Regions from separate parts of the Bradyrhizobium sp. 25ACV genome, predicted to be linked through region 2. Evidence: predicted binding sites of a transcription regulator. Region 2 holds the regulator's gene; each other region holds the start of a gene.
The links. Region 2 encodes PhoB, which activates phosphate uptake and scavenging genes when phosphate is short. Its sites were predicted from a motif close to TGTCATNNANCTGTCAT; they were not measured.
Positions count from the first base shown of each region.

Region 1: RAD04_RS28580 (acetoacetate decarboxylase) is a predicted target of PhoB. The motif match lies at 6,425-6,441, and genes of this name have one in related genera.
Region 3: RAD04_RS38120 (DUF47 domain-containing protein) is a predicted target of PhoB. The motif match lies at 7,364-7,380, and genes of this name have one in related genera.

Region 1 covers NZ_JAVAYO010000014.1:171,989-181,975, reverse strand. Annotated here, with positions in the region: gene RAD04_RS28605 (enoyl-CoA hydratase) at 1-87, shown strand, start outside; gene RAD04_RS28600 (acetyl-CoA C-acyltransferase) at 367-1,563, shown strand; gene RAD04_RS28595 (MFS transporter) at 1,681-2,976, shown strand; gene RAD04_RS28590 (carbohydrate porin) at 2,973-4,337, opposite strand; gene RAD04_RS28585 (transporter) at 4,374-5,390, opposite strand; gene RAD04_RS28580 (acetoacetate decarboxylase) at 5,502-6,281, opposite strand; gene RAD04_RS28575 (patatin-like phospholipase family protein) at 6,482-7,657, shown strand; gene RAD04_RS28570 (YybH family protein) at 8,848-9,279, shown strand; gene RAD04_RS28565 (DUF3303 family protein) at 9,436-9,552, shown strand; gene RAD04_RS28560 (DUF3303 domain-containing protein) at 9,549-9,704, shown strand; gene RAD04_RS28555 (CoA-transferase) at 9,928-9,987, opposite strand, start outside.
Region 2 covers NZ_JAVAYO010000013.1:245,400-255,386, reverse strand. Annotated here, with positions in the region: gene RAD04_RS27735 (Hsp33 family molecular chaperone) at 1-551, opposite strand, end outside; gene argF (ornithine carbamoyltransferase) at 819-1,742, opposite strand; gene RAD04_RS27725 (acetylornithine transaminase) at 1,742-2,950, opposite strand; gene RAD04_RS27720 (GcrA family cell cycle regulator) at 3,407-3,919, shown strand; gene phoB (phosphate regulon transcriptional regulator PhoB) at 4,143-4,850, opposite strand; gene phoU (phosphate signaling complex protein PhoU) at 4,874-5,590, opposite strand; gene pstB (phosphate ABC transporter ATP-binding protein PstB) at 5,602-6,420, opposite strand; gene pstA (phosphate ABC transporter permease PstA) at 6,417-7,268, opposite strand; gene pstC (phosphate ABC transporter permease subunit PstC) at 7,273-8,262, opposite strand; gene pstS (phosphate ABC transporter substrate-binding protein PstS) at 8,454-9,467, opposite strand; gene RAD04_RS27685 (ATP-binding protein) at 9,618-9,987, opposite strand, start outside.
Region 3 covers NZ_JAVAYO010000030.1:10,219-20,205, forward strand. Annotated here, with positions in the region: gene RAD04_RS38075 (TetR/AcrR family transcriptional regulator) at 1-451, opposite strand, end outside; gene RAD04_RS38080 (tRNA-binding protein) at 666-1,037, opposite strand; gene RAD04_RS38085 (ArsC family reductase) at 1,143-1,502, shown strand; gene RAD04_RS38090 (hypothetical protein) at 1,604-2,251, opposite strand; gene RAD04_RS38095 (ABC transporter ATP-binding protein) at 2,607-3,362, shown strand; gene RAD04_RS38100 (ABC transporter ATP-binding protein) at 3,355-4,101, shown strand; gene RAD04_RS38105 (ABC transporter substrate-binding protein) at 4,137-5,360, shown strand; gene RAD04_RS38110 (branched-chain amino acid ABC transporter permease) at 5,433-6,296, shown strand; gene RAD04_RS38115 (branched-chain amino acid ABC transporter permease) at 6,298-7,266, shown strand; gene RAD04_RS38120 (DUF47 domain-containing protein) at 7,423-8,067, shown strand; gene RAD04_RS38125 (inorganic phosphate transporter) at 8,079-9,086, shown strand; gene sugE (quaternary ammonium compound efflux SMR transporter SugE) at 9,079-9,393, opposite strand; gene RAD04_RS38135 (peptide chain release factor 3) at 9,569-9,987, shown strand, end outside.

The sequences.
Region 1 (9,987 bases), on a different contig from region 2:
AATTTGAGTGTCAAGGTGTTCGGCGAGTCGTTTCTCACGGACGAGCCGACGCGGCTGATGCAGGCGTTCGTCAACAGGAAGCGGTAGGCGCGAGGAACGAAGGCGCTTCCTCAAAGACGGTGTCATGCTCCGCGAAGGCGGGCATCCGGTACGCCGCAGCCTCTCGGTTCTAGCCGCACGACCTCTGGAATACTGGATCGCCCGCTTTCGCGGGCGATGACAGTGTGCCGTAGGTAAGCCTCCCTCGCTCGAACGACCAAATCTCATCCCACCCACGACATTTTCTCATCCCTGGCGCGGTTGCATTTTTTGCACCGCATCATATGATGATCATAATCTTACACATCACCGCCAGGGAGCCCCATCATGGCTGAAGCCGCCGATCCCGTCGTCATCGTCTCCGCCGCCCGCACCCCGCTCGGCCGCTTCATGGGCAAGCTCTCGCCGCTCCCCGCGCACAAGCTCGGGTCACACGTGATCGGCGCGGCGCTGGAGCGCGCAAGACTTGCACCCGAGAAAGTCGACGAGGTCTTCATGGGCTGTGTGCTGCCGGCCGGACAGGGCCAGGCGCCGGCGCGTCAGGCGGCGCGCGCGGCCGGACTGCCCGACGCCACCGGCGCGACCACAGTCAACAAGGTCTGCGGCTCCGGCTTGAAGGCGACCATGCTTGCGCACGACATCATCCGCGCCGGCTCGGCCGAGATCGTCGTCTCCGGCGGCATGGAGAGCATGAGCAACGCGCCCTATCTGCTCGCCAAGGCGCGCGGCGGCTATCGCGTCGGCCACGACCGTATCATCGACCACATGATGATGGATGGGCTGGAGGATGCCTACGAGACCGGCCGTTCCATGGGCGATTTCGGCGAGGCCACCGCGGAGACATACCAGTTCACCCGCAAGGACCAGGACGCCTATGCGATGGAGACGCTCAGCCGCGCCCGCAAGGCCGTCGAGGGAGGCGCGTTCAAGGCCGAGATTGCGCCGATCACGCTCGCGGAAAAGGCCGGTCCCCGCGTCATCGCCAATGACGAGCATCCGCTGAAAGTCGACCCGGCGAAGATCCCGAGCCTGAAGCCGGCGTTCCGCGCCAACGGCACCATCACGCCGGCCGCCTCCTCCGCCAACGCCGACGGCGCCGCCGCGCTCGTGCTGGCGAAGCGGTCGCTTGCCGATCGGACTGGCCTGCCCATTCTCGCGGAGATCAAGGGCCACGCCACCCACAGCCAGGAGCCGCAATGGTTCACCACGGCGCCGATCCCGGCGATCCGCAAGCTGCTCGACAAGGTCGGCTGGGCTGCCTCCGACGTCGATCTGTTCGAGATCAACGAGGCCTTTGCCGTGGTCGCGATGGCGGCGCAGCGTGACCTCGGCATTCCCCGCGACAAGCTGAACGTCAATGGCGGCGCCTGCGCGCTCGGCCATCCCATCGGCGCCACCGGCGCGCGGCTGATTGTGACCTTGCTGCATGCGCTCGAGGCGAACAATCTCAAGCGCGGTATCGCGGCCCTCTGCATCGGCGGCGGCGAAGCCACGGCGATCGCGGTGGAGCGGTCGGCGCGCTGACGCGCCTGTGTCCGAAATAGAGGGAGGGAAGTCTGTCATTTCAGACTTCCCTTCCCCGTGCCAGACTGGAACCATGACGCGAGTCCCACCGGGCTCGCCAACCCACATTGAGGCCCAATGATCTCGAACTGGCTCGCGGCAGCATTGTCCCGCCGCAACATTCATTACGGCTGGGTGATGGTCGGCGTGACCTTCCTCGCCGCGCTGATCAGCGCCGGCACGGTCGGTGCGCCCGGCGTGTTCATCGTTCCGCTTCAGAAGGAGTTCGGCTGGAGCACGGCGGAGATCTCCTCCGCGCTGTCGATCCGCTTCATCCTGTTCGGACTGATGGCGCCTTTCGCGGCCGCCCTGCTCAACCGCTATGGCCTGCGCAACGTCACGCTGGCGGCTCAGCTGATCGTCGTCTCGGCGCTCGTGCTCTCCCTCGGCATGACCGAGGTCTGGCAGCTCGTCGCGCTGTGGGGCGTGGTGATCGGCATCGGCACCGGCATGACCGCGCTGGTGCTCGGCGCAACCATCGCCACGCGCTGGTTCGCAGACAGGCGCGGCCTCGTCGTCGGCATCATGACTGCGAGCGTCGCCACCGGCCAGCTCGTGTTCCTGCCGCTGCTCGCAAGCCTCACCGAACGCTACGGCTGGCGACTTGCGCTTGGATTCGTCTGCATCATGCTCGGCGTCTCCGCGCTGGCCGTCCTGCTTGCGATGCGCGACCGTCCGAGCGATCTCGGCCTGCGCCCGTACGGCGACGAAGGCACCGAGCCCCTGCCGGCTCCGCCCGTGAGCCACGGCTCGATCACGGGCGTGGCGCTCGGCACGCTACGCGATGCCTCGAAGTCGACCGCATTCTGGATCCTGTTTGCGACCTTCTTCGTCTGCGGCGCTTCCACCAATGGCCTCGTCCAGGTTCACCTGATCCCGATGTGTCTCGATTTCGGCATCCCGCAGGTGCAGGCGGCGAGCCTGCTCGCGGCGATGGGCATCTTCGACTTCTTCGGCACCATCATGTCGGGCTGGCTGTCGGACCGCTATGACAATCGGTATCTCCTGTTCTGGTACTACGGCCTGCGCGGGCTCTCGCTGATCTTCCTGCCCTTCAGCGATTTCTCGTTCTATGGCCTGTCGATCTTCGCGATGTTCTACGGCCTCGACTGGATCGCGACCGTGCCGCCCACCGTGCGCCTCACCGCGCAGAAATTCGGGCCCGAGCGCGCCAACCTGGTGTTCGGCTGGATCTTTGCCGGCCATCAGCTTGGCGCCGGTACCGCCGCCTTCGGTGCCGGCCTGTCACGGACGGTCTATGAGAGCTACCTGCCCGCTTTCTTCATCGCCGGCGCGCTCTGCGTGTTCGCGTCGCTGATCGTGCTGGCGCTGTCGCGGCAACCGAAACTACAGCCGGCAGCGGCCTCAGCCTAGTACCGGATCGTGGTGGTGACGCCGAACACTGCGGCGTCACCGATCCGCGAAACACCGCTCGGATCGTTCGGATTTGCAACGCCGCCGGAGGGACGGAACACATATTGAAAGTAAGGCGCGATCAGCCAGCCCGGCTTGATGTGCGCCTCGTAGATCATCTCGATCAGCGTCTCGTTGCTGCGCACTGGGCTTCGGATGCCGGTGAAGGCCTGCGTATCGACGTCGAGATGGCGCGCGGTGTTCGAGATCCGCATATAGGCCACCGCCACGCCGAAGCGGTCAAGCGGACGGCCCGGCGTGAAACCGACGAGGCCGATGCCACCGTCCATATAGAGGTCGATCAGATTGCGATCCGGCGGGCTGTAGGCGATGCGGCCGAACGCGGTGATGCCGGGGAGCGAGGCCGACGTGCTGGTCTCGGTGACCTCAGGCGGACGATACAGCACCTGCTCGATCACGGCGAAGATGCCGTAATTGCCTTTGAGCTTTGCGGGAATGCCGCTGCCGCCGGGATCGGCGATCGATATCCCCTCCGCCGTCAGGCGCTGGCTGTCGAACGAGCCGTAATGCCTCCACCCACCCGGCGTGAAATTGCCGGCGAGCGGGCGGCCGCCTATATCGATGTCGTAGTTGAAGCGGACCTGCCCGATCACCCATGGCGGATCGTTGATGCGGAATGCCAGGCCATGATGGTCGCGCAGCTGCGGATCGACATCGCCGGGCCCTGATGGATCGCCGTTGAACACCGCACCATACGCGGTGATCTTGTCGGTCAGTGCGGCCTTGATGCGAATGCCGGGCACCGCGATCGGCGGCGCGGGGCCGCCGGCCGGAAGGTTGGACGCCTTGATCGCGGGCCAGCCGAAGGTGCCGTTGATGAAGAGGTCGTCGGTCTGGCTGTCGAAGAACTCAACATCGGCGGCCTGCTGGCCGGCCCGGATGTTCAGGCGGTCATTGAAAAAGCTCTGCTCGACATAGGCATTGTAAAGCCGCTGGTCCGGCAGCGCCTCGATCTCGCTGATGGTGGCGAGGTTCATCACGTAGTTGCGGCTGAGCCCCTGGCCGTAGATGATGAAGGCATTGGCGTAAAAGCGGCCGCCGGTCCAGCCGACCAGTCTGTCGAGATCGGCATCGACCGACAGATCGAGCCGGCCGAATTGGATGACGCCGCGTTTCACGCCGCCGGCGGCATTGGCGATATTGTCTGCGATATAGGTGGCGCCGAAATTCAGGCCCTTGCTGGCAAGGCCGTCATGCCATTCGTTGAACCATTTGGGAAACAGCCATGCGGCCGCGCTCTCGTCCTTGGCACCGGCGAGCGCGCTCGTCGCCGTACAGGCCAGCGCAAGAGCGGCCGCCACGGATATTTGGGTCCCCCAACTCACGATCGACACACGCTACTTGAAGATACCGGTGCGCCGCATGAACAGATAGGCCGCGGCAACCGAGGAGGCCATCAGCACCGCGGCCCAGAGGAATCCGCTCTCGACCTCGGTCAGCGGCAGGCCCTTGGTGTTCATGCCGAAGATGCCGGTGATCAGCGTCGGCGGCAACAACAGCGAGGTCACGATCGAGAGGGTGTGGAGATGGCGGTTGCTCTCCTCCTCGTTCTTGAAGCGCAGCTCTTCCTCCAGCAGGCGACTGCGCTCGCGCAGCTCGACGATGTCGTGATCGAGCCCATCGAGCCGCTGCGCGAGCTTGCCGGCCTGGATCCGCAACGCCGGCGACAAATGATCGGTGTTCTTCTGATCGAGACGGTGAAACAGCGTGCGCAATCCGGTGAGCTGCCGATGCAGCCGCACGCAAGTGCGGCGCAGACGGCCGAGATTGCGGCGCATCTCCGGCTTGGCGTCGTCGGCCAGGATGCGCTCCTCGATATCGTCGATCTCCTGGCCAAGCTTGTCGGCCATCCGGTCAAGCGTGTCGGCGACCTCGTCGACGATCTTTTCGAGCAGATGGGCGACGTTGTCGACGCGGTAGCCGCCTTCGAGCACCCGCCGCGCGGCGTCCGCCGAGCACAGCGCCTGGTGGCGGCCGGAGACCAGCAGCCGCTCGGTCATGGCGAAGCGCAGGAACGCGGTCTCCTCCGTCGCGCTGTCGATCTCGCGCACGAGGTCGGAAAACACGCCATAGACGCAGTGATCGATGAGGTGAAGCTGCTGGAAGGTGTCGCTCGACAGCAGCAGCTCGCGCGCGAGCGGCGGCAGCTGCGACGCCGCGATCCAGGGCCGCGCCCGCGCGTCAGTCAGGTTGAAATGCAGCCAGAGCCGGCCGTCATGGCTGAACTCGATCGGCCGATCGACCGGCAGCGCCTCGGCACTGCCGTCGCTGTGCAGGCGGAAGGCCCAGACCAGGCCGGGAATGGCGGGTTCGCCGTCCGATAGTGCGCTGACAAGCTTTGCCGGCTCAGCCATGGCCAACCCCAACCGCCAACAACTGCCCCATTCCGGAAGATGGCTGACGGCATCTTCCGGACCCCACGCGGGTACTCAATTACGCCAGTGTTACAGTTTGATGATGCCGCCCTATTCCGCCGCGAGCCCCGTCGCGGCCGCCTCGGCTTGCCTGATGTAGTCGTGCACGACGCGGCCGAACGGCAGCGTTAGATCGGCAATGTAATGATGGGCGCCGAGGCAGCGGCGGACCGGGAAATCCGCAACCGGCGCGTTGACATGAGGCACCAGATGCAGCCGGCCCGGCCCCATCCAGGAGCCCTTCGGCACGATGTCGACGAGGTTGATCGCGACCAGTTGGCAGACCTCGAGACGGCCGTCCACGCCCGGGATCATCTTCAGATTGATCTGGGTTTTCGACAGCGTGGCGCGGGTGAGATCGCCGTTGCCGGCCATGCTCTCGTGCTTGTAGCCCATGGTGCCCATGGCGACGAGCTGGCCGGCATATTCCAGCGTGCCCGTCAGCGTGTCCTTGACGATCTCGAGTTTCGGATGGGCGTACTTCTTGGGAAAGCCCCAGATCTCGCGGCCGGCGGCGATCGGCGGATCGTCGTCGAGATACATCTGCGAGACGAAGTTGACGTCCTCGCCGTTGAGGCGCGCGGGGATGACGAGGCCGGATTCGGTGTAGCTGCCGAAGCCGGAGGAATCCGGCATCCTGATCCATTCGTAATGCACGATCGGCTGGTCGATCGGCTGTAATGGCTCAGGCAGGCCGGCGCGGATCAGCTCCGGGTCGGTCTCGTAGGTGATGACGAGGAACTCGCGGTTGACGAACCGATACGGCCCGGCCGGATAGCTCGGCCCTGCCGCGGGCATGGACGGAAGTCTCAGCACGTCTTCGCTTCGCATCGCTGGTCTCCTGTGAATCCTGATCGGCGGCAATTGCTAGCGATCCTCATTGACTGCGATGTGAAGCTTTTCCGTCAGGCGCACGACCCCCTGCCATTGCAGCGTGGTCGGTCTGCATTGCCGGCGATGCATCGGTACCGCCTTGTCATCACGCCGTCACCACGGGACGCAATCGTCTGGCGCAAGCAGGAGGCATCGCCATGGACGCCCGCACGTCGCAACCGACCTATCAGACACATCAGGCGCCCTCGCGGGGCTGGCGGCCCGAGCGCTGCGATCGCGTCGCGCTGGTGCTGCAGGGCGGCGGCGCGCTCGGCGCCTACCAGGCCGGCGTCTATCAGGCGCTGCACGAGGCCGGCATCGAGCCCGACTGGGTCTGCGGTGTCTCGATCGGCGCAATCAACTCCGCCATCATCGCCGGCAACAAGCCGGAGAAACGGCTCGAGGCGCTGCGCATCTTCTGGGAGCGCATCACCAACCGCAAGATCTGGCACTACACGCCCGACGGCGACATCTTCCGCCAGTGGCGCAATCTCACCAGCGCCTGGATGACCTCGGCGATGGGACAGCCGGGCTTCTTCACCCCGCACCAAATGAACCCCTGGTTCAGCCCGGTCGGCGCGCGCACCGCGACCAGCTATTACGACACGATGCCGCTGAAGGAGAGCCTGCTCGAGCTGGTCGACTTCGATCTCATCAACGAGAAGAAGGTCCGCTTCGCGGTCGGCGCGGTCAACGTGCTCTCGGGCAATTTCATCTATTTCGACAATTCCCATGACGAGATCGAGCCGGAGCACATCATGGCCTCCGGCGCCCTGCCCCCGGCGCTGCCGATGGTGCGGATCGGCACCGATCATTTCTGGGACGGCGGCATCGTCTCCAACACGCCGCTGCAGCATCTGCTCGACCAGGAGGATGCGCTCAATTCGCTGGTGTTCCAGGTCGACCTGTTCAGCGCGCGCGGCGTGCTGCCGCGCTCGATCCAGGACGTGATGGCCCGCCACAAGGACATCATGTATTCCTCGCGCACGCGCCACAACACCGACGTCTATCGCCGCACCCACAATCTCAAGGTCCTGCTCCACAAGGCGCTGGCGAAGTTGCCGGACGAGCAGCTGTCCGACGAGGAGCGCAAGCTCAAGGCGAGCCTGTGCCACATGCCGGAGATCGCGATCCTGCATCTGATCTACCAGCAGAAGGCCTATGAGGGCGACGCCAAGGACCACGAATTCTCGGGCACCTCGATGCGCGAGCACTGGACCAGCGGCTATGAGGACACCAAGCGCACCCTGAAGCGCCGCGACTGGATCAAGATGCCGGAGGAAGGCATGGGCCTCGTCGTACACGACGTGCACCGGGAGACGGAGAGCGCATAGGAGCCCTCGTGTCCCGGACGCGCTGCAATGCGTAACATTGCTGCGCAGAGCCGGGACCCAGACACTGCGCGGTCCGTCGCAACATAGGCCCCGGCTCTGCAGCGCATCGTCCTTCTGGACGATGCTTTGCATCGCCAGGGGGACGCTGCGCTGCGTCCGGGGCACGAGACTGCCCATAAAACATGATCCATTCAGAAGACACACTGTCGCATTCTCGCGACCCATTTCGCCCGAGCTTTGCTCTCTTCGTTGCCCTTCTTGTTCAGAAAGGGCGCAGGGAAGGCCGGGCGCCGGCTGGCACCCGCGGTCCCGTGTGCGAACAAGACGCGCACGGGGTGGACAACAGGTGTAGCCGGGCGACCGGCCTTCCCTGCGCGAATGGCTTTACGGCTTATGTCGTGCTCTCCCCGGGGAGCGATGCACTATTGCCCCCGTCGCCTTGCGGATGACTGATGTGCAGACCCGGTTGGGCCGCAACATCACCGCAACACTTGACGCACAGACCCCGGGCGTCAGGACCACACGATTTTGCCGTCCGCGCACATCCCCGTTCCTGTCCCCGATGGCTTGCGTGCGCTCACCATCGAGGCCGAACCGAGGACGCCGTCAGCGCCGTGTCGTATCGCGCGTGCCGCTGCTCACGGGGATTCCCGCCCTGCAGCCAGCCCAGCGCGCCGACGCCGTCGCGGCCACCGCCTCCCGGCCCGCGTCTCGTGACGATCGCGAAACGCCCCTTATGGCGGGCGGGATGGGCCATTGATACGACATATCCGAAATTCGGTAAACAAGAATGTTTTTGCGTCGGGGGATTGACAGGGTGTTTTGCCCGACGGGCGGCGGGCGGGTGTCACCGTGACTGAATATTCGATGCAATAGCGTAATGGGCGTTCGGGTCCCTCCCCTAATCACGGGGGGCGGGCAACAGCAGATCGTTTCGAGCAAGTCGCTCCCCTTCGGGCCGCGCCTGCCAGGGACAAAGAGCGCGCCTGGTCAAGCGCTCGAGCCGCGACATGGAGTCCTCGTCAGGTCAATTGCCCGTCAATTTCCACAGCGAAGCTTCGTCAACGGTGCTGACGGTAATTCTCCGGAATTGCCGTTGCGTCTGCCCCGGTCTGGGATGGGCCATTCAATGCATCCACGTCGAGACAAGACGACTGCCCCTGTATCTGTATCGTACATTGAGTCTGGAGATGATCATGCGCAACATTGCATCGGCGATTGCAATCGTGATCGCGTTGAGCGCGCCGGCTTTGGCTCAGAAGGCCGAGATCGAAGCAAACAATGCGAAATGGATCGAGATGTTCAACAAGGGAGATTTTTCCGGGATTGCGTCCCTCTACAGCGCCGATGCGACCGCGCTCCCGCCCGGCTCCCCGATGGTGCAGGGCCGACCTGCCATCGAGGTCATGTGGAAAAGCATGGCTGAACAAGTGACCGATCCGAAGCTCACAACGGTGGATGTCAAGCCGCTCGGTTCTTCCGCGGCCCGTGAGATCGGCACGTTCGTCCTGAAGACCAAGGGATCGACACCGCAGGACGTGACCGGAAAGTATGTCGTCGTCTGGGAGAAGGTCGGAGACGACTGGAAGCTCGCCACCGACATCTGGAACGACGGCAAGTAGTCGTCTTACATCCAAACCAGCGCTTGCGCAGAAAGCAGGAGGGATCAAACCGACGCGCGTGTTCATTCGCCGTTGTCATTCGATACGCAGGCGCTATCGTGCGCATGCGGCGCAGCCGCGACATTCATCCGATAATTCTAGCCATGGGAGAATCGCATGAAATTCATAACCACCTGGAGCGTACCTCAAGGCACCTTCAATGCAGCCGTCGCCCGCTTTCTCGAGACCGGTGGCGCACCACCCGAGGGCTGCTGGGTCGCTGGCATGGCATGAATGGACAGGGATTTGCGATCTCTGAATCGAGTGATCCAAAAGCCATGTACCGTTGGCTCGCGCAATGGTCTGACCTGCTCCCGTTGACCGTCACGCCCTGCCTTGAGGACGGAGACGCGGGCGAGGTGATGGCGTCGCTTCCCAAGCGTTGATCATCAAGCGAGCGAAGGGTTCCTTCGGGCTTGCTCCGCCTCTCCCGCTTGCGGGAGAGGCCGACGCGCTCACAGAGCGCGGCGGGTGAGGGCTCTCACCGCGCAGGGACGCCCTCGGCCATCCTCTAGCAATCCCGACGCGGAGACACCCCCACCCCGCCCCTCCCCCGCAAGCGGGAGAGGGAGCCGAGTGCCGATGCCGCCGCATCCTGCACACCATACGCTATCGCCTGGCCTCCGTCGGACCGGGCATATTGCCTGCAAACTGCGGATAACACTCGCG
Region 2 (9,987 bases):
TCTTCGCCGACCGCGAGGCGCACGCGCGTCGGGATCTGCTCGGAGCGCAGGAAATATTCGTGGGCGGCGTCTTCGAGGCTGCCGCCGTCGAGCGCGACCAGGCCCTGATAGCGGCTCATGTCGGGGCCCTGGTCGATGGTCATGGCGAGATGACCGCGGCCGAGCAGCGTGCCGGAATCTTTGGTATCGCCGAGACGCGCGGCATCGAAGCGCGCATAGGCCCGCAGGCGATCCGGCGCCATGTAGTCGACGACCAGGAACGACACCGGGCCGTCGGTCTGGGCCTGCAGGATGAAGCGCCCCTCGAATTTCAGCGCCGAGCCGAGCAGCGTCGTCAGCACGATTGCCTCGCCGAGCAGCTTGCCGACCGGCGCGGGGTAATCGTGCTTGGTCAGGATCTCGTCGAGCGCCGGGCCAAGCCGCACCAGGCGCCCGCGCACGTCGAGCGCGTCGACCTCGTAGGGCAACACGGCGTCATCGATCGGAACCGCTGATGGCGCGCGAACCGGGCCTTCGGGGCCGGCTTTCATCTCAGGGGATTGGGAAACCATGGGCGTTATCTGGGGTCGGTGGGTAGGAAATGGAAGGGGCGCGGGGTGGGGGGGTTCGGGGGCGATAAGGTTGCACAACGTTGCGGCAAATTCGATTTCGTCCCGGACAAGCGTAAGCGCAGCTCCGGGACCCATAACCACAGGACGCTGTTTGGCGAAGACCGCTCGCCTCCGCCAGCCTGCCACAAGAGAGATTCCGCGGTATGGGTCCCTGCGTTCGCAGGGACGACAGTTGTGCGTGCGGCGGCAGTCGGGCTTCCAGCGTCCTTACTTCACCGCGTCAAAGCACCAGGCCAGAATGCCCTTCTGCGCGTGCAGACGGTTTTCGGCCTCGTCGAAAACGACCGATTGCGGACCGTCGATCACTTCATCCGTGACCTCCTCGCCGCGATGGGCGGGCAGGCAGTGCATGAACAGCGCATCGGGTTTGGCCAGCGACATCAGCTTGCCGTTGACCTGATAGGGCTTGAGCACGTTGTGACGATGCTCGCCTTCCTTGTCGCCCATCGACACCCAGGTGTCGGTGACGACGCAGTCGGCGCCCTTCACGGCGGCCTCCGGATCGGTGCCGAGCATGATCGGCGCGCCGGTCGCCTTGATAAAGTCGCGCATCGCTTTTTTCGGCGCGAGCTCCGGCGGCGTTGCGACATTGAGCTGGAACTTGAAGCGCTCGGCGGCGTGAGCCCAGGACGCCAGCACGTTGTTGTCGTCGCCGGTCCAGGCCACCGTCTTGCCCTCGATCGGGCCGCGATGCTCCTCATAGGTCATGAGGTCGGCCATCACCTGGCAGGGATGCGATCGCCGCGTCAGGCCGTTGATGACGGGCACGGTGGCGTTGGCCGCAAGCTCCAGCAGCGCATCGTGGTTGAGGATGCGGATCATGATGGCGTCGACATAGCGGGACAGCACGCGCGCGGTGTCGGCGATGGTCTCGCCGCGGCCGAGCTGCATCTCGGCACCGGTGAGCATGATGGGCTCGCCGCCGAGCTGGCGCATCGCGACGTCGAACGACACGCGTGTCCGGGTCGACGGGCGCTCGAAGATCATCGCCAGCGTCTTGCCTTCGAGCGGCCTGACCGGCTGCTGCGCCTTCTGCTTCGCCTTCATGGCGGAGGACGCCGCGAGCATGGTCTTGAGCTCCGACAGCGGCAGCTCGTTGATATCGAGGAAGTGCTTCGGGGACTTGCTCATCAGCTTGCCGCCCGCTTGGTCTGGCTGGACGAGATTGCGACGCAGGCGCGCTCGAGCCGCCCGACGCTGTCCTCGATCTCGGCTTCGGTCACGATCAGTGGCGGCAGGAAACGCACGACATTGTCGCCGGCACCCACCGTGAGCAGTTTTTCATTGCGCAGTGCCGCGACGAGATCGCCGGAGGGCACCACGGCCTTGATGCCGATCAGAAGGCCCTCGCCGCGCACTTCGCTGACGACATCGCCATGACGGTCGATCACGGAGGCGAGCTTCTGCTTCAGCAGCAGCGACATCTTTTGCACGTGGTCAAAGAAGCCGGGCTTGAGCATGACGTCGAGCACCGCATTGGCCGCGGAGATCGCCAGCGGATTGCCGCCGAAGGTCGAGCCGTGCGAGCCGGGCCCCATGCCGGCCGCCGCATCCGCGGTCGCCAGCACAGCGCCGATCGGGAAGCCGCCGCCGAGCGCCTTCGCCAGCGACATCACGTCAGGCGCGACGCCGGTGCGCCGATAGGCGAACAGATCGCCGCTGCGGCCCATGCCGGTCTGCACCTCGTCGAAGGCGAGCAGCAGGCCCTTCTCGTCGCAAAGCTGGCGCAACGCCTTGAGGAAGGTCGGCGTTGCCGAGCGCACGCCGCCCTCGCCCTGGATCGGCTCGATCAGGATGCCGGCGGTGTGCGGACCGATCGCCTTCTTGACGGCCTCGATATCGCCATGCGGCACCTGGTCGAAGCCTTCCATGGGCGGACCGAAGCCTTCGAGATATTTTGCAGAGCCGGTCGCCGCGAGCGTTGCCAGGGTGCGGCCGTGAAACGCGCCTTCGAAAGTGATGATGCGATAACGTTCCGGATGGCCCTTGGAGAAGTGATGATGCCGGACCAGCTTGATCACGCCCTCCAGCGCTTCGGCGCCCGAATTGCAGAAGAACACGAAGTCCGCAAAGCTCTCGTTGCAAAGCCGGTTGGCGAGCTTTTCGCCATCCGGGCTCTGGAACAGGTTCGACATGTGCCAGAGCTTCGTCGCCTGCTCCTGCAGCGCCTTGATCAGATGCGGGTGGCAATGGCCGAGCGCATTCACAGCCACGCCCGAGGTGAAATCGAGATAGCGATCGCCATTCGTCGCGATCAGCCAGCAGCCTTCGCCGCGCTCGAAGCCGAGGTCGGCTCTGGCGAAAACGGGGAGCAAATGCGGCGCTGCGCTGTTAGTCATGATGTCACTTGAATGTTGAGGACGGTGTGACGCGTGCATTGCGCAACGCACCATCGACCGGCCCGGAAAACGAAACGTGCCGCCTTTTAAGGGCGGCACGCGGGACTATCTTATGCTTGGCAAGACGGGTGTCAATGCCGCCCGGAAAGCCTCGGGAAACGCTGAATCCGTAGTCTTGCGGTGCCGATTTTGCGGGTTTTCACCACGGAACATGTGGAAGCGAGTCGGCGGACTCTTGCGCGGGAGTCACGCCATATTGTAGCGTTTGGATTGTCAGATACGACATCTCGTGCAGCGGTTCTGATCTCAAGAGTCCTCATGTACCGGCGTAAACGTTCAGGCGTCAGTCACGCGCCCGGCGAGCCTTAAGGGATTCTGGCGGCACGGGTTTTTGAAGACTTAGGCAATCGCTGCGAGGCCCCAGGATGGCTGGCGCGTAGCGAGGGAAAGGGTGCAATGACGGTTTTGACCTGGTCCGACGATCGCGTCGAGCAGCTGAAAAAGCTCTGGGAGGCCGGACTTTCGGCCAGCCAGATCGCAGCTGAGCTCGGCAATGTGACCCGCAATGCCGTGATCGGCAAAGTGCACAGGCTCGGTCTGTCGGGCCGCGCCAAGAGCCCTTCATCGGCAGCGCCCCGGCCGCGCAAGGCGCGTCCCGCGCAGCACATGATGCGGGTGACCCGTCCCATCGCGCGCGGCAACACCGCGCTGGCGCAGGCCTTCGAGGTCGAGGTGGAGGCTGAACCGGTCACCTACGACAACGTGGTGCCGATGAGCCAGCGGCTGTCGCTACTCGAGCTGAACGAGGCGACCTGCCATTGGCCGGTCGGCGATCCCTCGAGCCCGGATTTCTTCTTCTGCGGCGGCAAGGCACTCTCCGGCCTGCCCTACTGCGCCCAGCATTCGCGCGTGGCGTATCAGCCGGCGGCGGATCGCCGTCGCGCGCCGGCGAAGCCGGGTCCGCGCTGAGCTTGTTGATCTAACTGATTGCAGCCGTCACACGATGACGGCTCAAACCACTCGGTGTCATCCCCGCGAACGCGGGGATCCATAACCACAGGGCGCAGTTGTCGCGCGAAATGGTCACTCCGAGTCTTCGCTAAACCACGCCCTGTGGTTATGGGTCCCTGCTTTCGCAGGGACGACACTGAGGGTGTGGCGGCAGCCCACCAAACCCCAACGCCTGCAAACCTTACGTCTGCTCCGCCTTCGCGAAGCGGTCGTCGAGCGCGTAGCCGGCGCCGCGGACGGTGCGGATCGGGTCCTGCTCGCGGCCGAGATTGAGCAGCTTGCGCAGGCGGCCGATATGGACGTCGACGGTGCGCTCGTCGATGTAGATGTCGCGGCCCCAGACGCTGTCGAGCAGCTGCTCGCGCGAGAACACGCGGCCGGGATGCTCCAGGAAAAACTCCAGCAGGCGATATTCGGTCGGGCCGAGATCGATCGGCCGGCCCGAGCGCGCCACGCGGCGCTTGTCGCGGTCGAGCTCGATGTCGCCATAGGCCAGCACCGTCGCGAGCCGCTCAGGACTGGCGCGCCGCAGCAGGCCCTTCACGCGCGCCAAAAGCTCTGGCACCGAGAACGGCTTGACGATGTAGTCGTCGGCGCCGGTCGCAAGTCCCCGCACCCGCTCGCTCTCCTCGCCGCGCGCGGTGAGCATGATGATCGGGAGCTGCTTGGTGTCGGGCCGCGTGCGCAGGCGGCGGCACAGCTCGATGCCTGACAGGCCCGGCAGCATCCAGTCGAGCACGATCAGGTCCGGGATGTGCTCCTTGAGGCGGGTGTCGGCGTCGTCGCCGCGCATGACCGTCTCGACGTCATAGCCGTCGCCTTCGAGGTTGTAGCGAAGCAGCTCGGTGAGAGCTTCCTCGTCCTCAACCACCATAATGCGTGCGCCCATCGGGTCGTCGCTCCTTCAAGTCTTCAGGTATTCGGGACCGTCGTGGCAAAGGTGGTCATGTCGCCCTTCGGCCGCTTGTCGGTGATCGCCTGGCCCTCGATCATGTAGAACACGGTCTCGGCGATGTTGGTGGCGTGGTCGCCGATCCGCTCGATGTTCTTGGCGCAGAACATCAGATGGATGCAGAACGAGATGTTGCGCGGATCCTCCATCATGTAGGTGAGGAGCTCGCGGAACAGCGAGGTGCAGATCGCGTCGACTTCCTCGTCGCCCTTCCACACCGCCATCGCCGCCGGCAGATCATGCGCGGCATAGGCGTCCAGCACCGACTTGACCTGCTGCTGCACGAGGTCGGTCATGTGCTCCAGGCCGCGGAACAGCTTCAGCGGATGGAAGTCGGTCTCCAGCGCGGCGACGCGCTTGCCCATGTTCTTGGCGAGGTCGCCGATGCGCTCGAGGTCGGTCGCAACGCGCATGGCGCCGACGATCTCGCGCAGATCCACCGCCATCGGCTGGCGACGGGCGATGGTGAGCACCGCACGTTCCTCGATGCGCTTCTGCAGCGCGTCGAGCTCGGCGTCGATGGTGACGACGCGCTGGCCGAGCGCGACGTCGCGGCGGATCAGCGCGTCGACGGAATCGACGATCATGCGCTCGGCGATGCCGCCCATCTCGGCGACCAGGCGGGTGAGCTCCTGGAGGTCGGTGTCGAAAGCTTTTGCGGTATGTTCGGTACCCATGTCGCGTCTCCTCAGCCGAACCGGCCGGTGATGTAATCCTGCGTGCGCCGGTCGCTCGGCGACGTGAAGATCTTGCTGGTGTCGTCGAACTCGATCAGCTCGCCGAGATACATGAAGGCGGTCTTGTCGGAGACGCGCGCGGCCTGCTGCATGTTGTGGGTGACGATCGCGATCGTGTAGTTCTCGGACAGTTCCTGGATCAGCTCCTCGACCTTGGCGGTCGAGATCGGGTCGAGCGCCGAGCAGGGCTCGTCGAACAGGATCACCTCAGGCCGCACCGCGACGGTGCGGGCGATGCACAGACGCTGCTGCTGGCCGCCGGAGAGCGACAGGCCGGAGGCGTTGAGCTTGTCCTTGACCTCGTTCCAGAGCGCGCCGCCGCGCAGCGCCTTCTCGACGCGGTCGTCCATCTCCGACTTCGAGATCTTCTCGTAGAGGCGGATACCGAAGGCGATGTTCTCGTAGATCGTCATCGGGAACGGCGTCGGCTTCTGGAACACCATGCCGACCCGGGCGCGCAGCAGATTGAGGTCGAGCCTGGGGTCGAGGATGTTGGTCTGGTCCAGCATGAGCTGGCCGGTGGCGCGCTGGCCCGGATAGAGGTCGTACATCCGGTTGAAGATGCGCAGCAGGGTCGACTTGCCGCAGCCCGACGGGCCGATGAACGCCGTGACGCGGTTGGCGCCCAGCGTCAGGTTGATGTTCTTCAGCGCGTGGTGCTCGCCGTAATAGAAATTGAGATTGCGCACCGTCACCTTGGCCGGGGCTTCCGGCAGCGGCTGCGAGGCCAGATGAGCGTTGGAACTCATGGATACGGACAGGTCGGTCATTTTGCAGTCCTCTCGGCGCCGAGGATGCGCGCGCCAATGTTCAGGGCAAGCACGGTGAGCGTGATCAGCAGCGCGCCGCTCCAGGCGAGCTGCTTCCAATAGGCGTAGGGGCTCTGGACGAAGTTGTTGATGGTGACCGGCAGGTTGGCCATCGTCTTGTTCAGGCCGAGGCTGAAGAACTGGTTCGACAGCGCGGTGAAGAGCAGCGGCGCGGTCTCGCCGGCGACGCGGGCGGTGGCGAGCAGCACGCCGGTGATGAGGCCCGACCGGGCCGCACGATAGGCGATACGCTTGATCACCAGCGAGCGTGGCAGGCCGAGCGCCGAGGCCGCCTCGCGCAGGGGATTCGGCACCAGCAGCAGCATGTCCTCGGTGGTGCGCAGCACGACCGGGATCACGATGACGGCGAGCGCCAGGCTGCCTGCGATCGCGGAGAAGCCACGCATCGGCACCACCACCGCGCCATAGATGAACAGGCCGATGATGATCGAGGGCGCCGAGAGCAGGATGTCGTTGATGAAGCGGATCACCGAGGTCAGCCGGTCGTTGCGGCCGTATTCGGCAAGGTAGGTGCCGGCGAACAGGCCGAGCGGCGCGCCGATGCCGACGCCGATCAACGTCATGATGATCGAACCGACGATCGCGTTGCGCAGGCCGCCTTCGGTCGAACCCGGCGGCGGCGTATCCGCGACGAAGATCTCGAGATTGAGGCCGGCCAGGCCGTTGAAGAGCAGCGTGATCAGGATCAGCGCCAGCCAGGTGACGCCGAAGGCGGCCGCGGCGAAGCAGAGCCCGCGGATGACGATGTCCTTGCGGCGACGACGCGAATAGATCGGATTGAGCGCCATGACGTTACTTCCCCGCCTTCTTGTCCAGCCGCATCAGCATCAGCCGCGCTGCGGCCAGCACGAAGAACGTCAGCACGAACAGCAAGAGGCCGAGCAGGATCAGGCCGGACTGGTGCAGGCCGTCGCTCTCGGCGAATTCGGATGCGATCGCCGCCGAGATCGTGGTGCCCGGCGCGAAGATCGATGAGGAGATGCGGAACGAATTGCCGATGATGAAGGTCACCGCCATTGTCTCGCCGAGCGCGCGGCCCAGCGCCAGCATGACGCCGCCGATGATGCCGACGCGGGTGTAGGGGATCACCACGCTGCGGACGACTTCCCAGGTGGTGCAGCCGACGCCGTAGGCGGCCTCCTTCAGCACCGGCGGCACCGTCTTGAACACGTCGACCGAGATCGAGGTGATGAAGGGCAGCACCATGATGGCGAGGATCAGCGCGGCGTTGAACGTGCTGAGATAGGACGGCGGACCCGCGAAGATCGCACCCAGCACGGGCACGCCGTCGAAGATCCTGATCATGAAGGGCTGGAAGGTGTTGGCCAGGAACGGGCCCAGCACGAAGAAGCCCCACATGCCGTAGATGATCGAGGGAATGCCGGCGAGCAGCTCGATCGCCATGCCGATCGGGCGGCGCAGCCATTGCGGGCAGAGCTCGGTGAGGAAGATCGCAATGCCGAGACCGACGGGAATGGCGATCAGCATCGCGATGAAGGAGGTGACGAGCGTACCGTACATCGGCCCTAGCGCGCCGAGCACGGGCGGATCGGCCGACGGCGCCCAGCGCTGCGTCCACAGGAAGGAGAAGCCGTATTCCTTCATCGCCGGGAACGCGCCGACGATCAGCGAGACGATGATGCCGCCGAGAATGAGCAGCACCGAGATCGCGGACAGCCGCGTGATCCAGTAGAAGGTGACGTCGCCGAGCTTGAACGCGCTCAACGCCTTGGCGCGGTCATACGGTCCGGCGTCGTCGATTACATCGCTCTGAACGGCCATTTCTGCCACGCCGATCCCCTGTGCCCGATAATATACGCTTGTTGTCAGTCTTTTTGTCGGTCTCGCGCTCCGGACGCGGCGCGCGCCGATCCGGAGCGGAAGTCTTGTAGTTCCGGCCCTCGCGGAGCGGCACACTGGACGATGCTTCGCATCGCCAGGGCCGCACCGCGGCCGGGACACGAGGGTCTTACTTAGCTCTTGATCTCGGCAGCCCAGGTCTTCTCGATCAGGCTCACGACGCCTTCGGGCATCGGGATGTAGTCGAGCTCTTCAGCCGCCTTGCCGCCGCTCTTGAAGGCCCAGCGGAAGAACTTGATGGCTTCCTGCGAGGCCGCCTTGTCGGTGGCGGACTTGTGCATGAGGATGAAGGTCGCCGCCGTGATCGGCCACGACTTCTCGCCGGGCTGGTCGGTCAGGATGACGTAGTAGCCGGGCGCCTTGGCCCAGTCGGCGTTGGAGGCGGCCGCCTGGAAGGCTTCGACGGTCGGCTGCACCGGCTTGCCGGCCTTGTTGACGAGACCGGTGTAGGTCAGTTTGTTCTGCTTGGCATAGGCGTACTCGACGTAGCCGATCGAGTTCTTGGTCTGGCTGATGTTGCCCGACACGCCTTCGTTGCCCTTGGCGCCGACGCCGACCGGCCACTCGACCGCGGTGCCTTCACCGACCTTGCTCTTCCAGTCCGCGCTGGCCTTGGCGAGATAGTTGGTGAAGTTGAAGGTGGTGCCCGAACCGTCCGAGCGGCGGACCACGGTGATGGCGTCCGAGGGCAGCTTCAGATTCGGATTGAGCTTCTTGATCGCGGCGTCGTCCCACTTGGTGATCTTGCCGAGATAGATGCTGGCGAGCGTCTCGCCGTCGAACACCATCTCGCCGGGCTTCACGCCCTCGAGGTTGACGACGGGGACGATGGCGCCCATCACCATCGGCCACTGGACGAGGCCGTCCTTCTCGAGCTGCTCGGCCTTGAGCGGCGCGTCGCTGGCGCCGAAGGTCACGGTCTTGGCCTGGATCTGCTTGATGCCGCCGCCGGAGCCGATCGACTGGTAGTTCAGACCGTTGCCGGTCTCTTTCTTGTAGGCGTCAGCCCATTTGGAATAGATCGGGAATGGGAAGGTGGCACCGGCACCGGTGATGTCGGCAGCAAAGGCCGCCGTCGTCGAAGCGGCGACCATGCCGGCAGCGACGATCGTTTTGAGGAAATTCATGCTGGTCTCCATTGGGGGGAGCGAAGCGCCAACCGCGCCCGATCGCGCTCCCCGCGCCGCCCCTTTAGGAGCGGTCGGCTGTGCTTTTACGAAGGTTTCGTGACAGTCGGATGACACACTCAAGCGATTGGAATCGCGTGAGTTTCAGGTCTAAACTAAAGTCTTAGCCTGGGGAAAACAGGCGGTGAAAGTGGCGCCCTGCCGGGGCACACTTTCGATCAAAAGCCGGCCGCGATGGCGGTTAAGAATATGTTTCACCAGCGATAATCCAAGCCCCGTGCCGCCCTGCGAGCGGCTGTCGCCGACGTCGACCCGGTAGAACCTCTCGGTCAGCCGCGGCAGGTGCTCGGGCGCGATGCCGGGGCCGAAATCGCGGACCATGATCCGGATTTCCTGAGTTCCATCAGTGGCTGCGGCTGAGGTCAGCGACACGATGACGCGTCCGCCGGAGGCACCGTATTTGAGCGCGTTCTCGATCAAATTCTCGAACAGGCGGAGCAGCTCCTCGCGGTCGCCCGCG
Region 3 (9,987 bases), on a different contig from region 2:
TCAGGCCGTCATGCTGGCCGCGCTCGACCAGCGCCACGATCAGCGCGCGCGGCATGTCGATGCCTTCGACGACGCTGGTGCGGACGCGGCGGTTGCGCAGGGCTTCGGCCCAGCCGTGAATGCCGACACGGCGGCGCGGTTCGCCGGCGGGGTCGGTCAGCCATTGCGCGTAAACGCGGATCAGCGCGTGAAGCCCTTCGATCGGATCGCCGGATCCTTGCGCGACCGAATTGAGCACGGCTTCGCGCCGATGCCGGTCGTCGGCGAGCGCCTCGATCAGATCGTCCTTGCTCTGGAAGTAGAGATAAACCGCGCCGTGGCTCAGTCCGGAGCGTTTCACGATGTCGGCCATGCCGGTCTGGTGAAAGCCGTCTTCGGAGAAGCAGGCGAGAGCAGCTTCGAGAATTTGCTGCCGTCGACTTTCGCGCTGCTTGTCGCTGATCTTGGGCATCTCGCCGTCCTTAAATAACTGACAGGTCGATCGTTTTACCGTCGATCCCGATTGGGCAGAGGGTAAGTTGATCTTAATAAAAACAGATCAGTCAGTCATTTTTAATCCAGAACATGATTTTGGTCAAGTCTGGCTGGCCTGCGGCCTGGCAGGAGAAGGATGATGTCGTTGCGAATGCGTCGACAGAGGCGAGGCTGCGCTCGATCGCGCGCGGCTAGAACAGCCGTCCGCCGTTCGGCACCGGCTTGCTCGGCTGCATCAGCACGACCTTGCCGTCGGCATCGGGGAAGCCGAGCGTCAGCACCTCCGAGATGACGGGTCCGATCTGGCGCGGCGGGAAATTGACGACGGCCGCGACCTGTTGTCCCACCAAAGTCTCGAGCGGATGGTTTTCGGTGATCTGGGCCGAGCTCTTGCGCACGCCGATCACCGGGCCGAAGTCGATCCACAGCCGAAAGGCCGGCTTGCGCGCCTCCGGAAACGGTTTTGCATCGACGATGGTCCCGACACGGATATCGACCGCGAGGAAGCTGTTGAAGTCGATGGTCGGCGTGGCGGCGGCTGCCGGATCGTGGGTGACGTGCATGGGATGTCCGTTCGGCGAGTTTGGCCTCGTTCGCAATATTGTCGCGCGAAGCGGAGTTTCGTACAACGCTGCGAACATCACGGTACGCCATGCGCGAGGAACATCTTGCCCAACATCATCTATGGCATCAAGAACTGCGACACCATGAAGAAGGCGCGCGCCTGGCTCGACTCTCATGGCGTCGCGTATGAATTCCACGACTACAAGGCGGCGGGCGTCGAGAAGGACAAGCTCAAGCAGTGGAGCGACAAGGTCGGCTGGGAGACGCTGCTCAATCGCGCCGGCACCACCTTCAAGAAGCTGCCCGATTCCGACAAGGAAGGCTTGAGCGAGAAGAAAGCGCTGGCGTTGATGCTAGCGCAACCATCGATGATCAAGCGGCCGGTGCTGGAAATCGCCGGCAAGCTGCTGGTCGGCTTCAAGCCGGACATCTATGCCAAGGAAGTCGGCGCCAAGACGCGTTAGAGACTAAAGCGCGACGAGATTGTCATCGCGCTTTAGGTTGTTGTTTGAGCATGATCTTTTCGGAAAACCGCTGCGCACTTTTCCGGATCATGCTTTAGAGACTAGTTCAGCTCGATGATCTCGTTGGTGACGCCGGGAGCCGGCTGGTCCGCGAATTCGACGACGTCGGCCGTCGCGATGCGGCCAGGCGCGCGATGGAAGAGATCGCGATCGATCACGGCGCGCAGTTTCGGGCGCGGCAGCGCGTCATTTCCGCGCATCAGATTCTTGATCTCGAAGCCGCCGTCCTCGCAAAAGGTCTTGACCGAGGCGATGACGTGGCAGACTTGGCCGCCGATCTGGAAAGGCAGCAGCAGCCGTTCATACGCGACGATGCGCCCGTAGATGTCGTCGACGTCAGCAACGCTGTAGACGGGCAGCCCGCGCGCCACGCATTCATAATAAACCGGCATCACGAAGGGGGCGAGTCGCGGCCCGAGATAATCGTCGAGCAGAACGCCCTTGCCGGTATGTCCATAAGCGCGCGAGATGCGGGTGCCTTCGCTCTGGATGGTCAGGCGCGGCGCCGGCGTCGAAGCGTCCACCGTATAATAGATGAGATCGGACAGCTCTTCCTCGAGCCGCGCAGGCTGATATTCCCAAACCGCCGGCGCGATCTGCTGGCTCGCATAAAGTCGCAGCCACGTGTTCAGGAGATCACGCTGCCTGATCGACTTGACGACGGACGGAGCGGCGCTTGCGAAAGCCAAAACAATAATCCTGGAACGTCAAAACCCGCACATGATGCAGCCTGCGGGAAAATTTTCTATGAAGGCTGGCGCGCCGGACGAAAGACCGTTAACGACGGCTTGATGACCGGTGCCTTGCGAACCGGGAGGCCGGGCAGGCACGACATCAAAACATCTCCGACTAAGGGAGCATTTGTATCCCAGCCGCAGACCTGATCTGCTCAGCTTTCCGCCTTGCCTAACCCCCGTCACCTCCGGCATATTCCGCGCCCGGAGGCGGCGTTCCGGATGGGCTCCAAGGATAGGCTCCAAGGCCCCCGGAAAGCCGAAGCAACAAGGATAGCCACGCGGCTCGCGCGGGCAGGGGGAAATCTGTTTGGCCGATGAGTTTATTCTCGAAACGGAAGGCTTGACCAAGGAGTTCGCGGGCTTCTTCGCCGTCCGCGACGTTGCGCTCAAGGTTCGCCGTGGGAGCATTCATGCGTTGATCGGCCCGAACGGGGCCGGCAAGACGACCTGCTTCAATCTTCTGACCAAGTTCCTGAAACCGTCCGCCGGAAAGATCCTCTACAAGGGGCAGGACATCACCGCGATGGCGCCGGCCGACGTGGCCCGCATGGGGCTGGTCCGTTCGTTCCAGATTTCGGCGGTGTTTCCGCATCTCACGGCACTGGAAAACGTCCGTGTCGCGCTTCAGCGCCAGCACGGCTCTTCGTTCGATTTCTGGCGCTCCAAGTCGGTGCTCAACCGCTTCAACGATCGCGCGCGCGAATTGTTGAACGATGTCGGCCTGAACGAGTTTGCCAACACGCCCGCGGTCGAGATGCCCTATGGACGCAAGCGTGCACTGGAGATCGCAACCACGCTCGCGCTCGACCCGGAGATGATGCTGCTGGACGAGCCGATGGCGGGCATGGGCCACGAGGACATCGACAAGATCGCGGCGCTGATCAAGCGCATCTCGGCGAAATACACCATCCTGATGGTGGAGCATAACTTAAGCGTCGTGGCCAACCTGTCCGACATCATCACCGTGCTGACGCGCGGCCAGGTGCTCGCGCAGGGCCATTACTCGGAGCTCACCAAGGACGAGCGCGTCAAGGAAGCCTATCTGGGAGCCGGTCATGCCTGACACTGCGATCGCCGAGGCTCCGGCCAAGGCTGCGACCGGCGGAAACATCCTTCAAATCCGCAACCTGGAAGCATGGTACGGCGAGTCCCACATCCTGCACGGGATCAACTTCGACGTGAACGCGGGCGAGGTCGTCACCCTGCTCGGGCGTAACGGCGCCGGCAAGACGACCACGCTGAAGTCGATCATGGGCATCATCGGCAAGCGTACCGGCTCGGTGAAGTTCAACAACCAGGAGATCATCCGCGCGACCTCCGACAAGATCGCCCGTATGGGCATCGCATTCTGCCCGGAAGAGCGGGGCATATTCTCCAGTCTCGACGTGCGGGAGAATTTGATGCTGCCGCCGGTGGTCCGTGAAGGCGGGCTGCCGCTCGATCAGATTTTCGATCTGTTCCCGAACCTGAAGGAGCGGCTCAATAGCCAGGGCACCAAGCTGTCCGGCGGCGAGCAGCAGATGCTCGCGATCGCGCGCATCCTGCGCACTGGCGCGAGCTTCCTGATGCTGGACGAGCCGACCGAGGGCCTGGCGCCGGTCATCATCCAGCAGATCGGCCACACCATCGCGCGACTCAAGAAGGAGGGTTTCACGATCCTCCTGGTCGAGCAGAATTTCCGCTTCGCATCCACCGTCGCCGACCGCTACTACGTGGTCGAGCACGGCAAGATCATTGACGGATTTTCCAATGCGGATCTTGCCGCCAACATGGACAAGCTCCACACCTATTTGGGTGTCTAGTACCGCCAACGAGAAAATTCAAAAAGGAAAGTTGCATGAAGACGAAGTCGATTGCATCATTGCTGCTGACCACCGCGCTCACCTTCGCCGTCACAGGCGTCGCGTCCGCGCAGGACAAGACCGTCAAGATCGGCGCGCTGTCCGATCAGTCCGGCCTCTACGCCGACCTCGGCGGTCCCGGCTCGACCCTCGCCGCACAGATGGCCGTTGAGGATTCCGGCCTGGCTGCGAAGGGCTGGAAGATCGACATCATCTCCGGCGATCACCAGAACAAGCCCGACATCGGCACCGCGATCGCGCGGCAATGGTTCGACGTCGACAAGGTCGACATCATCGTCGACGTGCCGAATTCCGGCGTGGCGCTCGCCGTCAACAACGTCATCAAGGAAAAGAACGGCGTCTACATCAACTCGGGCGCGGCGACCTCGGATCTCAGCAACGCGCAGTGCTCGCCCAACACCGTGCACTGGACCTACGACACCTACATGCTGGCCCATACCACCGGTCAGGCGCTGGTGAAGGCCGGTGGCGACAGCTGGTTCTTCCTGACCGCCGACTACGCCTTCGGTGCCGCGCTCGAGCGTGACACCACGGCGGTCGTCACCGCCAACGGCGGCAAGGTGATTGGCGGCGTCAAGCATCCGCTGAACACGCCGGACTTCTCGTCCTTCCTGCTCCAGGCGCAGTCATCCAAGGCAAAGATCATCGGTCTTGCCAATGCCGGCGGCGACACCACCAACACGATCAAGCAGGCCGCCGAGTTCGGCATCGGCAAGGGCGGCCAGAAGCTCGCGGCGCTGCTGCTCTTCCTCACCGACGTCAAGGCGATCGGGCTGGAGACGGCGCAGGGTCTCAACTTCACCGAGACCTTCTACTGGGACATGAACGACCAGACCCGGGCGTTCTCGAAGCGCTTCGCTGAAAAGATGAAGAACAACGCGCCGCCCACCATGGTGCAGGCCGGCGTCTATTCGGGCGTGCGTCACTATCTCAAGGCGCTGGAGGCGCTCGGCGGCAATCCCCATGACGGCGTCAAGGTCGTCGAGAAGATGAAGTCGATGCCGACGGAGGACGATCTGTTCGGCAAGGGCGAGATTCAGCCCAACGGCCGCACCATCCACAACGCCTATCTGTTCGAGGTGAAGAAGCCCTCCGAATCCAAGGGGCCGTGGGACTTCTACAAGCTGGTCGGCACGGTGCCGGGCGACCAGGCTTTCACGCCGCTGTCCGAGAGCAAGTGCGCGCTCTTGAAGAAGTAAGACAACCGCCCGCGGGCCATCAGGCCCGCGGGCGACTTTCAGGGAACGCCGAAGGGACCGGGTGCGGGATCGATGCAGGCTCTATACGCTCAGCTACTGGTGGGACTGATCAACGGCTCGTTCTACGCGCTGCTCAGTCTCGGGCTTGCCGTGATTTTCGGCATGCTCAACATCATCAATTTCGCCCATGGCGCGCTCTACATGATGGGCGCCTTCGTTGCCTATTTCCTGTTGAGCCTCGGCGGCATTAACTACTGGTGGGCGCTGCTGATCGCACCTGTTGTCGTCGGCATCTTCGGCATGATCCTGGAGCGGACCATGCTGCAATGGCTGACCGGGCTCGACCATCTCTACGGCCTGCTCCTGACCTTCGGCATCGCGCTGATCGTGCAGGGCGTGTTCCAGAACTATTTCGGCTCCTCCGGTCTGCCTTACGCCATTCCGGACCAGCTCAAGGGCGGCATGAATCTGGGCTTCATGTTCTTGCCGATCTATCGCGGCTGGGTGGTCGTGTTCTCGCTGGTCGTGTGTCTGGCGACATGGTTCCTGATCGAGAAGACCCAGCTCGGCGCTTACCTGCGCGCCGCCACCGAAAATCCGACGCTGGTGCGCGCCTTCGGCATCAACGTGCCGCGCATGATCACGCTGACCTATGGTCTCGGCGTCGGCCTTGCCGCGCTCGCGGGCGTGCTCTCGGCGCCGATCAACCAGGTGCGGCCGCTGATGGGCGCCGACCTCATCATCGTCGTGTTCGCGGTGGTCGTGATCGGCGGCATGGGTTCGATCATGGGCTCCATCATCACCGGCTTCGCGCTCGGTGTGATCGAGGGTCTGACCAAGTACTTCTATCCCGAGGCCTCCAACACCGTCGTGTTCGTGCTGATGGTGCTGGTGCTCTTGGTGAAGCCAACGGGATTGACGGGAAGGGCGGCCTGATATGACAACCCTGACGGACGACACGCTGCCGGTGACCCCTCGCGCGATGCGCGACGAGATGATCGCTTTCTTAGTGATGGCGCTGCTGCTGGCGTCGGTGCCATTCACGGGCGTCTACCCGTTCTTCGTGATGCAGGCGCTGTGCTTTGCGCTGCTCGCCTGCGCCTTCAATCTGCTGATCGGCTATGGCGGCCTGTTGTCGTTCGGCCACGCCATGTTCCTGGGGACCGCCGGCTATTGCTGCGCGCATGCGCTGAAAGTGTGGGCGTTGCCGCCCGAACTCGGCATCCTCGTCGGCATCGCCGCGGCTTTCGTGCTCTCGCTGATCACCGGCTACATCTCGATCCGCCGCCAGGGCATCTATTTCTCGATGATCACGCTGGCGCTGTCGCAACTGCTGTACTTCATCTACCTCCAGGCCCCGTTCACCCACGGTGAGGACGGCATCCAGGGTATCCCGCAGGGACGCATGTTCGGCGTCCTCGATCTCTCCAAGCCGACCGTGCTCTATTACGTCGTGCTGGTCGGGTTTCTCGCCGGCTTCCTGTTGATCTACCGCATCATCAACTCGCCGTTCGGCGAGGTGCTGAAGTCGATCCGGGAGAACGAGCAACGCGCGATTTCGCTGGGCTACCGCACCGACCAGTACAAGTTCCTGGCCTTCGTGCTGTCGGGAACGCTGGCCGGTTTTGCCGGTGCGCTGAAGGTGTTCGTGGCGCAGAACGCCTCACTCACCGACGTGCATTGGTCGATGTCGGGCGAGGTCGTGCTGATGACGCTGGTTGGCGGCCTCGGAACCATCTTCGGCCCCGTGGTCGGTGCCTTCGCGATCATCGCCATGCAGCAATATCTCGCCGGCTTCGGCCAGTGGGTGACCGTGATCCAGGGCTCGATCTTCGTGGTCTGCGTGCTCACCTTCCGCCGCGGCGTCATCGGCGAAATCGCGCATTACTTCCGGCGATCGCTCTAAGTAGCTGATTCAAAAACGGTTTACCGGCCGTCTGAAAGCGGTGGATGATCCGGCTCCGCGGGCGTGAGATGACACGCGCGCGGATCGAAAATGGTCTATGACAGTTTCATGACGGTCCGACAGGGCCGGGCCATTTCCAACCGGTAGCCTACCCCCATGATGCGATGGTTTCGTGCTTTCCTGCCCAAGGAAGAACGGTTCTTTGACCTGTTCGACCGGCATGCCCAGACGGTGATCCAGGGCTCCATCGCGCTCCAGGGCATGCTCAACGGGGGCGAGGAGACGCCGGTCTATTGCCAGCGCGTCAACCAGTTCGAGAACGACGCCGACAACATCACCCGAGAGGTGCTGACGGCGGTGCGCCGCACCTTCATTACCCCGTTCGACCGCGGCGACATCAAGAACCTGATCACGTCGATGGACGACGCCATCGACCAGATGCAGCAGACGGCCAAGGCGGTGATGCTGTTCGAGGTCCGCACCTTCGAGCCGCCGATGCGCGAGATTGGCGGGCTTCTGATCGAGTGCGCCAATCTGGTCGGCCGCGCGCTGCCGCTCATGCAATCGATCGGCCCGAACGTCGCCATGCTGACCGCGATCACGGAGGAGCTCGGCAAGCTCGAGGGCCGCGTCGACGACCTCCACGACATCGGCCTTAAGGAGCTGTTCCTCAAGCATCGCGACGGCAATGCGATGGACTTCATCGTCGGCGTCGAGATCTACGACCACCTCGAGAAGGTGGCGGATCGCTTCGACGACGTCGCGAACGAGATCAACAGCATCGTCATCGAGCAAGTTTAGGGCAGGCCGCTGTGGATGCCGCGTTGGGTCTTCCCGTCCTGGTCGGCTTGATCGCCGTCGCGCTGCTGTTCGATTTCCTGAACGGCCTGCACGACGCCGCCAATTCGATCGCGACCATCGTCTCGACCCGCGTGTTGCGGCCGCAATTCGCGGTGTTCTGGGCCGCATTCTTCAATTTCGTCGCCTTCATGGTGTTCGGCCTGCACGTCGCCCAGACCATCGGCACCGGCATCATCGATCCCTCGATCGTCGACGCCCAGGTGATCTTCGCGGCCCTGGTCGGCGCCATCGTCTGGAACCTCGTGACCTGGGCGCTCGGCATTCCGTCCTCGTCGTCGCATGCGCTGATCGGCGGGCTCGTCGGCGGCGGCATGGCCAAGGCCGGGGTCTCGGCTGCGGTGTGGAGCGGATTGACCAAGACGGTGCTGGCGATCGTGCTGTCGCCGCTGATCGGCTTCCTGCTGGCGATGATGCTGGTGGCGATCGTGTCCTGGGCCTCGGTGCGCTCGACGCCGTTCGCGGTCGATCGCGCCTTCCGTATCCTGCAATTCGCCTCCGCCTCGCTCTATTCGCTCGGCCATGGCGGCAACGACGCGCAGAAGACCATGGGCATCATCGCGGTGCTGCTCTATTCGCAGGGCCATCTGGGCAGCGACTTCTCGGTGCCGTTCTGGGTGGTGCTGTCCTGCCAGGCGGCGATGGCGCTGGGCACCCTGATGGGCGGCTGGCGCATTGTCCGGACCATGGGCCTGCGCATCACCAAATTGACCCCGATGCAGGGCTTTTGCGCCGAGACCGGCGGAGCCGCGACTTTGTTCATGGCAACCTATCTCGGGGTTCCCGTCTCCACCACGCACACCATCACCGGCGCCATCGTCGGCGTCGGCGCCGCCCGCCGCGTCTCGGCGGTGCGCTGGAACGTTGCCAGCTCGATCGTCTATGCCTGGGTAATCACGATTCCTGCCTCGGCCATCGTGGCGGCGCTGACCTGGTGGGCGGTCAAGATCTTGGTCAAGTAACCAGCTTCAGCCCGACGATCCCGGCGACGATCAGCCCGATGCTGGCAAGGCGGAGGGCCGTGGCCGGCTCGCCGAACAGGATGATGCCCAGCGTTGCGGTGCCGACCGCGCCGATGCCGGTCCAGACCGCATAGGCGGTTCCCACGGGTAGGGATTTGAGGGCGAATCCGAGCAGGATGACGCTGCCGGCCATGGCCACGAGCGTGACGACGGACGGAACAAGCCTGCTAAAGCCCTCGGTGTATTTCAGGCCGATCGCCCAGGTGATCTCGAGAAGGCCCGCGACGAACAGGATGCTCCAGGCCATGACGACCCTCCATTCAAGGCAGGGTCGTCCCCGCGACTGATGTGCTGATGGGCCGGGGAGGTCGTCCTCCCCCCAAGGCCAGTATGGCCAAGGCCGATATGGGGCTGGCCGGAGGGCTCCGCAATCACCAAATGAGGCTTGATCAGGCCCGTTTTCCCTGCCACACGCTCCCGCCATGTCCGACATCGCCGCCACCACAGCCGAATCGCCGGCCCGTTCCCCGCTTGCCGCCGAAGTGGCGCGGCGGCGCACGTTTGCGATCATCTCCCATCCCGACGCCGGCAAGACCACGCTGACCGAAAAGCTGCTGCTGTTCGGCGGCGCCATCAACTTGGCCGGCCAGGTCAAGGCCAAGGGCGAGCGGCGCAACACGCGGTCGGACTGGATGAAGATCGAGCGCGAGCGCGGCATCTCGGTCGTGACCTCGGTGATGACCTTCGAGTTCGAGGGCCTTGTCTTCAACCTGCTGGACACGCCGGGCCACGAGGACTTTTCGGAAGATACCTATCGCACCCTCACGGCGGTCGATTCCGCCGTGATGGTGATCGACGCCGCCAAGGGCATCGAGGCGCGCACTCGAAAGCTGTTCGAGGT